Regions from separate parts of the Bacillus altaicus genome, predicted to be linked through region 1. Evidence: riboswitches for the same ligand, from Rfam matches in the RefSeq annotation. Region 1 holds a riboswitch; each other region holds the start of a gene.
The links. Region 1 has a riboswitch for S-adenosylmethionine ahead of metK (methionine adenosyltransferase). Riboswitches for the same ligand answer to the same signal wherever they lie in the genome.
Positions count from the first base shown of each region.

Region 2: linked by a shared signal. The riboswitch ahead of ACE38F_RS02085 (bifunctional O-acetylhomoserine aminocarboxypropyltransferase/cysteine synthase) and the one ahead of metK (methionine adenosyltransferase) in region 1 are both predicted to bind S-adenosylmethionine.
Region 3: linked by a shared signal. The riboswitch ahead of ACE38F_RS13040 (M20 family metallopeptidase) and the one ahead of metK (methionine adenosyltransferase) in region 1 are both predicted to bind S-adenosylmethionine.

Region 1 is NZ_CM143394.1:976,934-980,221, reverse strand. Features, by position in the region: gene ACE38F_RS05100 (MogA/MoaB family molybdenum cofactor biosynthesis protein) at 1-293, opposite strand, end outside; gene ACE38F_RS05095 (hypothetical protein) at 555-734, shown strand; gene ACE38F_RS05090 (hypothetical protein) at 741-920, shown strand; gene metK (methionine adenosyltransferase) at 962-2,161, opposite strand; SAM riboswitch class I at 2,331-2,452, opposite strand; gene pckA (phosphoenolpyruvate carboxykinase (ATP)) at 2,681-3,288, shown strand, end outside.
Region 2 is NZ_CM143394.1:395,761-399,048, reverse strand. Features, by position in the region: gene metA (homoserine O-acetyltransferase MetA) at 1-172, opposite strand, end outside; gene ACE38F_RS02085 (bifunctional O-acetylhomoserine aminocarboxypropyltransferase/cysteine synthase) at 156-1,454, opposite strand; SAM riboswitch class I at 1,548-1,652, opposite strand; gene ACE38F_RS02080 (chloride channel protein) at 1,972-3,201, shown strand; gene ACE38F_RS02075 (FMN-dependent NADH-azoreductase) at 3,269-3,288, opposite strand, start outside.
Region 3 is NZ_CM143394.1:2,498,987-2,502,274, forward strand. Features, by position in the region: gene ACE38F_RS13035 (AAA domain-containing protein) at 1-1,479, shown strand, start outside; SAM riboswitch class I at 1,555-1,656, shown strand; gene ACE38F_RS13040 (M20 family metallopeptidase) at 1,744-2,949, shown strand; gene ACE38F_RS13045 (Lrp/AsnC family transcriptional regulator) at 3,085-3,288, opposite strand, start outside.

The DNA.
Region 1 (3,288 bases):
AATAACACTGACACTGCCTCAATCGTTACATCCCGTTTCGTAATACCAGTTCCGCCATTCGTTAGCACGACATCAACATCTTCCTTGTGATAACCTGCTAACACTGCTTGCTGAATATTTTCTTTATCATCTTTCACAATTTCATAAGAGGTCACTTTATGTCCTGCTTCTATTAATAATGCATGTAACAATTGACCACTCTTATCCGTCTCTTCCGTACGTGTATCGGAGATCGTCACGATCTTACAACGCACTTCTTTTGGTGCTTGTTTTTTATGTTCAGTTACACTCATTTTTCATCTTCCCCTTCTTAAAAGCTTTTCTTCATTTTATCATACATATCTTTACACAAATCTGTATGAAGCCACCGATACGTCATGATACAATATAAGTATAATCACCCACAAAAAGGAATTTAAATAGGTATACTATTTCCATTTCTTACACTCCTAGCTTTCACATCATTAGCTACTATTTATCTCTTCTTATGTTTTCTACATAATAGGTTTAATTTTTAAATTTACAATGCAAAACAATTCGGAGGTTCACATACTATGGAACTTTATAAAAAATTAACAACGACATTCATCCTCTTATTTGTCGCTTCCATCACTGTCGGCTTTTCTTTAAAAGGCGCAATTCCATACGCTACATTAGTGAGTATTATATTCGCAACGCTATTTTTACTGAGCAGTGCTTTTTGCGCAGGAAAAGCGCGTCAACTGAAAGGGTGACCGTCTATGTTCCGTAAGAAACCAATCCTTTGTAAATCATGTGAAAAGGAAATACAAACGTATGAAAAAGCATGGATTCATATGTCATTTCCGGCAAGTGGTATGACAAATATAAGAAAGTATATTGAGCTAGACGGAGAAGTTTATTGCAGCTCATGCATCCAAGTAGTACATAAAACCAAATAAAAAAAGCTTTGCGCACACAGCGCAAAGCTTTTTTTCATATATTATAGACCAGCTTGCTCTTTTAAAGTAGCTGCTTTGTCTGTACGTTCCCATGTAAGATCTACATCAGTACGTCCGAAGTGGCCGTAAGCTGCTGTTTGTTTGTAAATTGGGCGACGTAAGTCTAGCATTTTAATAATACCAGCTGGGCGAAGATCGAAGTTGTTACGAACTAGTTCTACTAGTACGTCTTCAGATACTTTACCAGTGCCAAGTGTATCAACTGAAATTGATACTGGTTGCGCTACGCCGATTGCGTATGCAAGTTGTACTTCTGCTTTGTCAGCAAGACCAGCTGCTACGATGTTTTTCGCAACATAACGAGCTGCATATGCTGCAGAACGGTCAACTTTCGTTGCATCTTTACCAGAGAATGCACCACCGCCATGGCGAGCATATCCACCGTAAGTATCAACGATGATTTTACGTCCTGTTAAACCAGCATCACCTTGTGGTCCACCAATTACGAAGCGACCAGTTGGGTTAATGAAGAATTTCGTTTCTCCATCCATTAATTCTGCTGGAACTACAGCTTTAATTACATGTTCTTTTAAATCGCGATCGATTTCTTCCCACGTAACATCTGGATGATGCTGTGTAGAAATTACAATTGTATCCACACGTACAGGTTTACCATTTTCATCATACTCAACTGTAACTTGCGTTTTTCCATCCGGACGTAAGTATGATAATGTGTCATCTTTACGTACTTCAGTTAAACGGCGAGCTAATTTGTGAGCAAGCGAGATTGGAAGTGGCATTAATTCTTGTGTTTCATTACATGCGAAGCCAAACATTAAACCTTGGTCTCCCGCACCAATTGCCTCAATCTCAGCGTCAGTCATTAGACCTTCGCGTGCTTCTAGTGCTTGGTCAACACCCATAGCGATGTCAGCAGATTGCTCATCGATAGATGTTAAAACTGCACAAGTTTCTGCATCGAATCCATATTTTGCGCGTGTGTAACCAATGCCTTGAATTGTTTCACGAACGATTTTTGGAATATCTACGTAAGTAGAAGTCGTAATTTCCCCCGCTACCAATACTAAACCAGTTGTTACAGTTGTTTCACAAGCTACACGTGCATTTGCGTCCTTTGCTAAGATCGCATCTAAAATTGAATCAGAAATTTGGTCACAAATTTTATCTGGATGTCCTTCAGTTACAGACTCAGATGTGAACAGATGACGTTTTTTTGTCATGTGGTAAACCTCCCTACAGTAATTGTATATATTGTACGGAACTCATCCTTAATTTGCCACAAACTGCGACATACATTTATTCTCCCACACAAGCATACAGAAAAACCTTTCCCACTTAACATAGAGGAAAGGTTTAATTTGCTACTTGCATACTGCTTTTTGCCCTTTGCTCTTATCGTTCGAGACCGTTAGCCTCGCACAGGTTTTAGCACCTATTCACCTGTATTTACCACTACAAGTGAGGTTGCTGGGCTTCATCGGGCCTGTCCCTCCGCCAGCTCGGGATAAGAGAGTATCCGTCCCAACCTATACTAAAGAAATGATATTCATTTGTCAATTAATATTCACATTTTCCTGAAAGTTTTTCTCAATACGCATAGAATGAAATATTAATAAGGAAATGATACATTCACACAAACAAAAACAAATAAATAGTATACATTATTTATATAATTGTGTTATACTCTTGATGGGGATTACGAGAAATATTTCATTAAATGAAAAGGATGGTATATAAATATGAGTACTGTGAATGTCCAAATTGGTTTACATGAATTATTGAACGGAAGCAATGCACAGATTCAATTAAGTGTTCCGCAATTAGTGGAAAAAGTATTAATGCGAAACGAAGGGAAATTAACTTCTACTGGTGCCGTTTCTGCTTCAACAGGAAAATACACAGGACGTTCTCCTAAAGATAAATTTATTGTGAAGGAAGCATCGGTTGCTGACAAAATTGCTTGGGGAGCCGTGAACCAACCGATCTCTGAAGAACATTTTGATAAATTATATATAAAAGTTTTAGAATACTTAAAAGAAAAAGAAGAGTTATTCATCTTCAAAGGATTTGCTGGCGCTGATCACAACTATCGCCTACCAATTCAAGTTGTTAACGAATATGCATGGCATAATTTGTTCGTACATCAATTATTTATTCGTCCAACTGAAGAAGAATTAACAACTCACGAATCAGAGTTCACAATTGTTTCTGCACCAAACTTCAAAGCAGATCCAGCAATTGACGGTACAAATTCTGAAGCATTCATTATGGTTTCATTCGAAAAACGTATCGTACTAATCGGTGGTACAGAATACGCTGGAGAAATGAAAAAATCAATCTTCTCTAT
Region 2 (3,288 bases), 580 kb from region 1:
TTAAACGAAGTAATTGCGCCTCTGTTTCTTGTTTTGTAGGCATTAAATTTAATATAGCAATTTTCAAAGCGCGTATATCTTGTGTTGCTGCTCGCTCCTTCGTCATTACAAAAATATTTTCCTTCTGCAATACTTTGCGAGCTGGTAAATCTTTATCAATTATGATCGGCATGTTGTTTGCCTCCGACTAGCGCCGCTTCTAAATCTGCAATAATATCAGAAACATCTTCTATACCGACCGATAAACGGATTAAATCAGATGTAACGCCAGCTAAACGCTGATTTTCTGCGCTTAATTGTCTGTGCGTCGTACTAGCAGGATGTATTACACAAGTTCTTGCATCAGCTACATGTGTTACAAGAGTTGCAAGTTTTACATTTGCGATAAATTCTTTTGCTGCTTCTAATCCGCCCTTAATACCAAATGTTAAAACTCCACTAGCACCTTTTTTCAAATACTTTTGTGCTAACGAGTAATTTTCATTACTATCTAACCCTGGATAATTCACCCATTCAATGCGATCATGATTAGCAAGCCACTTAGCAACTTCGAGAGCATTTTCACTATGACGCTCCATTCGTAAATGCAATGTTTCCAGGCCAATGTTGCTAATATATGCATTGAATGGGCTCATACAGTTTCCGTAGTCTCTTAATAACTGAACTCGTGCCTTCACAATATACGCTGCTGCTCCAAAATTTTGAACATAGCTTACACCGTGATAACTCGGATCAGGTTCGACAAGCTCAGGGTATTTTCCACTTGTCCAATCGAAGTTCCCTCCGTCTATTACAATGCCGCCTAGAGAACTTGCATGGCCATCAATATACTTCGTTGTGGAATGGACAATGATATTTGCCCCATATTCAAATGCCTGGCATAAATAAGGCGTCGCCAATGTATTATCAACGATAAAAGGTACTTCTAATTCTTTTGCTGCCGCTGAAAGTTCTTTGAAATTCAAAACGTTCATTGCTGGATTTCCTAACGATTCTGCATAAACGAGTTTTGTCTTATCATTAGCAAGTGCCGCAATTTCATCTGCCGTTAAATTAGGATTAAAGAACGTAACATCGATGCCAAGCTTACGCAAACTCACCCCGAATAAATTAAACGTTCCTCCGTAAACAGTTGAAGAACAAAGTAAATGGTCTCCACTACTGCAAATATTTAAAACTGCAAGCATAATAGCTGCCTGCCCAGAAGCTGTTGCAACAGCCCCTACACCGCCTTCTAAATCTGATAACTTCTGCTCAAATGCAGCTAGAGTAGGATTTCCAATACGCGTATATATATATCCTTCTGCCTCTAAATTAAATAGTGCTGCTAAATCATCTGACGTATCGTATTTATACGTTGTACTTTGATAAAGTGGCAAAACACGCGGCTCACCATTTTTTGGCGTATAGCCACCTTGCACACAAATCGTTCCTTTCCCCCATGATTCTCCCATCTCTCATTCTCCTTTCTTTTAATGCAAAATAAAAAACTGCCCCTTCCCTGAAAACAAGAAAGGAGCAGTTTGAAAACACGCTCTAAAGGATCTTTCTTATCTCTCAGGATTATTACCTGCAGGATTTGGCACAATTCCGTTATACGGCTGTTGCCAAGGTTTCATCGGGCCTGTCCCTCCACCTTTTCTTGATAAGACTATGCAATTACCGTTGATTTTATAGCAATAATTTCCTAATGTCAAATAGTTTTTCTGAATGTTCTAAATTAATTGTAAGGAATTTAATTTAAACAATAAAAGAAATATATTCCATATTCATTTGAAAAAGACCTTTTAAAAACTCCGATCAATATATAGAATTAAATAAGTGGTTTAACCGCGTGGGTTTCAAATTTTTATGAGACCCTAATATATTGAATAAGCCAACCACTCAAAAAGATACTATATATATTCAATTCATTTCACACTAGCATATTTAATCCTTTCTACATTAAAACTTACATAACGGAGGTACAACATGACAAATAAAAAGGACATGCACTATATACTCGTCCTATATGGCATTCTTTTAGGCGCTATGGTAGGAGCTACAGTCTGGTTATTTTTAGTTACAATAAATATTGGAATTCACTTTATTTGGGGATACTTACCTACTATTTTCTCTTCTCCTCCTTATTACACCATTTGTGTAACAATCATCGGTGGTATCCTCGTTGGTTTAACACAAAAATACTTCGGTACATATCCACGTCTTATGCCGGAAGTGATGGCTGAATATAAAAAAACAGGTAGAATTGAATACAGTTTTGTACATAAAGCTACTTTAACTGCGATTATCGTTTTAATATTTGGAGCTAGTTTAGGACCAGAAGCTGCACTTGTTGGAATTATCGGTGGACTTTGTACATGGGTAGGAGATCGCTTTAAATTTGCTTTAAAGGGAATGAATGAACTAACAGAGGTTGGAATTGGTGCTACTTTAAGTGTCATTTTTAATGCACCATTATTCGGTTACTTAGCTCCGAATGAAAATGAGGGTGAACAAATTAATGAATTTTCGAAAGGAAAAAAGGCAATTGTATATTTAGCTACCACTTTTGCCGGTTTTTCAGTTTACTTATTACTTAGTAAACTCGATAATCGTGGATCCTTTATTGTTGATTTCGGGGAAGGGTCTCTTGCTCTTAATGAATGGATCGCCTTTCTACCACTTGCTAGCATTGGTGCTATAGTTGGTTTCTTTTATTTCAAATTAGAATTCGCATTAGAAAAATTAATCTACCCCTTCAGGGAATACAAAGTATCACTTGGAATTATAGGTGGTATTTTACTCGGGGTTACTGGAACTTTTCTTCCGTACACGTTATTTTCAGGGGAACATCAATTAAAAGATTTAGTCGTTGAATGGAGCCATTTATCTTTCTGGGTACTACTTCTTTCAGGAGTTTTAAAATTATGTATTACTGCCGTTTGTTTAAATACGGGTTGGCGCGGCGGACATATTTTCCCCATTATATTTGCTGGATCAAGTATCGGATATGCTATAGCTTCTATTCTGCCTATAGATCCAATATCTTCTGTAGCCATCGTCACGACAGCTATTTCAAGCTATGCATTAAGAAAACCAATAGCTATAACATTACTATTACTCATGTTTTTCCCGCTCAATTTATTATTACCGATGCTCGGGGCTGCTGCAATTGGCAATGCATTTCCGCTTCCTAAACATAACGAAACTACAAATTAATATAAAAAAAGCAGCATTAACATGTAAATGTTAATGCTGTTTTTTCGAGTGACGATTATGTTTTTAATTAAAATTCACTTGCTACTT
Region 3 (3,288 bases), 1.5 Mb from region 1:
ACACGACAAGATCTTCGTGAAAAGATTTTATCATATAAAGCGACTTCTGCTGATAAGAAGCGTATACAAGAGATTGAAAGTGATCTTCGAAAGCAAAAAGCGAAAATTAAAGAAGTAGAAAAAGAATATATTGAAAATGCGCAAGTAATCGGTGCGACACTATCAAAATGTGCCATTGATTCACTTATTTATGAGCGCACATTTGATTTAGTTGTCGTAGATGAAGTGAGTATGGCATATGTTCCGCAAATCGCATTAGCTGCTTCTCTTGGAAAACGTATTGTCGTTTGTGGCGACTTTTTACAATTGCCGCCTATTGCGATGGCAAATCATGAACTCGTTCGAAAATGGCTCGGCGAAGATATGTTTTACCATGCAGGGATTGTTGATTCTGTAAATAAATCAGAAGCACATCCGAACCTATTTATGTTGCAGGAGCAAAGACGTATGCATGCGGATATATCGAAGTTTACGAATTCATTTATTTATAAAAATAGAGTATACGATCATCCATCTGTTTCAGAACGTAAAGAACTTGCGAAACTGCAACCGTTCGCAAATGAGGCGAGTGTTTTATTTGATACGAGCTTAATGGGAGCCTTTTCGTTAAAAGATGCTGCTTCTGGTTCGCGTTTTAATATTATGTCTGGTTTAGTAGCGATGCAAATGATTTTAATTGGACTGTTAGACGGTGTTCAATCTATCGGTGTAGTTACACCTTACAGGGCGCAGTCGCGCTTTTTATCAACGTGTATTAGAGAAATGTTGCAGAGAACGAAATATCAAAACATACCAGTTTTAGCGGCGACAGTTCATAAGTTTCAAGGGTCTGAAAGAGATATGATGATCTTTGATACGGTTGATAGTTATCCGCAAGAACGTCCTGGCGTGTTATTCTTTGATCATAAAAACCATCGTCTCGTCAATGTAGCAGTAACGAGAGCGAGAGGAAAGTTCATTCAATTATCAGATTGCCACTACATGCGTAAAAATCTGTCGAGAAAACAAGCGTTATCGCAATTAACCGCTCATATAGAACGTCACGGAGATGTGTATGATCGCACGACATCAAGACAAGTGTGGGAGCGGAAAATCTCGAAACGATTACGCTGGTTTATGGAAATGAATCTTGAAGAGCCGAAAGGGCTATTAAAAGATATTTTAGCGGCAAAACGAAAAATTATCATTTCCCTTCCAAGTACAAGGCAAGTTGATAAACGAGTATGGCAAGCGTTAATGCGTACGAATGCGCAAATAACGGTTTATAGTGATGGACCAGTTCCATTAAAGAATGTAAAATTACAAAGGCAAAACAAAGCGTTCCCGTTTATAGTAATCGATGATGAAATCTTTTGGGCAGGGGCACCGCTCACATCGCAAATGATGTTTGAAGGTAGTATGGAATTTCCGTACATATGTGCAAGAATGCAAGCACCTGAGACAATTGGCGTATTAAAAGGGTTTTTAGATATTCGGTAAATTCGGATCGGAATTCCTTGACTTTTACTTGGAATAAACTTAGAATAAAAATAATTTAATATAATTTTATGAAAATTCTTATCACGAGAGGTTGAGGGACTGGCCCTATGACACCTCGGCAGCGGATTCTATATGAATACTGTGCCAATTCCAGCAAGGTAACTTGAAAGATAAGAAAGAAGCTCATTTTGACTGTATATGCCAAAGCCTCTTTCTATCTTTTAGAAAGAGGCTTTTTTACGTAAAAATAAAGGGGGAAGAAAAATGGGAGCGACAGGAGTAACGTCACAAAGAAAAACAATTGAAGAGAGTATAGAAAGAAATAAGGAAAAGTACATAGGAACAAGTCATGATATTCATGCGAATCCGGAGATTGGTAACCAAGAGTTTTACGCATCAAGAGCGTTAAGTTTACTGCTAGGAAGCGCAGGATTCCAGTTGCAACATAATATAGCTGGCCACGAAACTGGTTTTATCGCAAGAAAAAGTTCAGGAAAACAAGGGCCAGTCATCGCATTTTTAGCGGAGTATGATGCTTTACCGGGACTCGGTCATGCGTGTGGTCACAATTTAATTGGAACAATTAGCGTTGCAGCAGCAATCGCATTATCAGAAATACTGGAAGAAATCGGCGGAGAAGTTGTCGTGTTCGGAACACCAGCAGAAGAGGGCGGGCAAAACGGTAGCGCGAAAGCGAGTTATGTAAAGGCTGGTTTATTTAAAAACGTTGATGCGGCGCTTATGATTCATCCGAGCGGAAAAACAGCGACTACGAGTCCATCACTAGCGGTTGATCCACTTGATTTTCATTTTTACGGAAAAACAGCTCACGCAGCAGCTTCACCAGAAGAAGGAATAAACGCATTAGATGCGATTATCCAGCTTTATAACAGTATTAATGCACTTCGCCAACAACTTCCATCAGATGTGAAAATTCATGGAGTTATTACAGACGGCGGAAAAGCACCTAATATTATTCCGGATTATGCTGCGGCACGCTTCTTCATCCGAGCTGCAACGAGAAAAAGATGTGCGGAAGTAACAGAGAAAGTAAGAAACATCGCACAGGGTGCAGCGTTAGCAACAGGTACGAAAGTGAAAATTCATCAATTCCAAAATGAAATCGATGAATTGCTCGTAACAAAAACATTTAACGACGTCGTAGCCGAAGAACTAGAAGTACTTGGCGAAGATGTAAATCGTAACGAAAGAGTAGGAATCGGCTCAACAGATGCAGGAAACGTAAGCCAAGTCGTACCGACCATTCATCCGTACATTAAAATCGGACCAGATGACTTAATTGCTCATACGAATGAATTTAGAGAAGCAGCTCGTTCAGAACTCGGGGACAAAGCATTAATTACATCGGCAAAAGCACTAGCGAATACAGCGTATCGATTAATTACAGAAGAAGGGCTGTTAGAGAAGGTGAAGGAGGAGTTTAGAGAGGCGCGGAAGAATCAGGGATAGGGAAGAAGGAGAATTATACTCGGGATTTTTTAGTAGGAAATCGAATGAAAAAAGAACCAGCCTATGGCTGGTTTTATTATATTATAAAAGGATTTTTCCACATACACTTCATATTTCTACCTTAGTACCCTCTTATCAGAACGACAATTTCTCTTCAAATTCACTCTTTAAAACAATTAAAGGAGATGATAATCCAAATTGCATTAAAGAGTCTAAAAATGCAGCGAGAGAATCCATCGAATCGCTCATGACTTTCATCATATAATTAAATTCCCCGCTAATTCGATATAAATCTGTTACTTCAGGAGCGGCATTACAATATTGGATAAAATCAGAGCA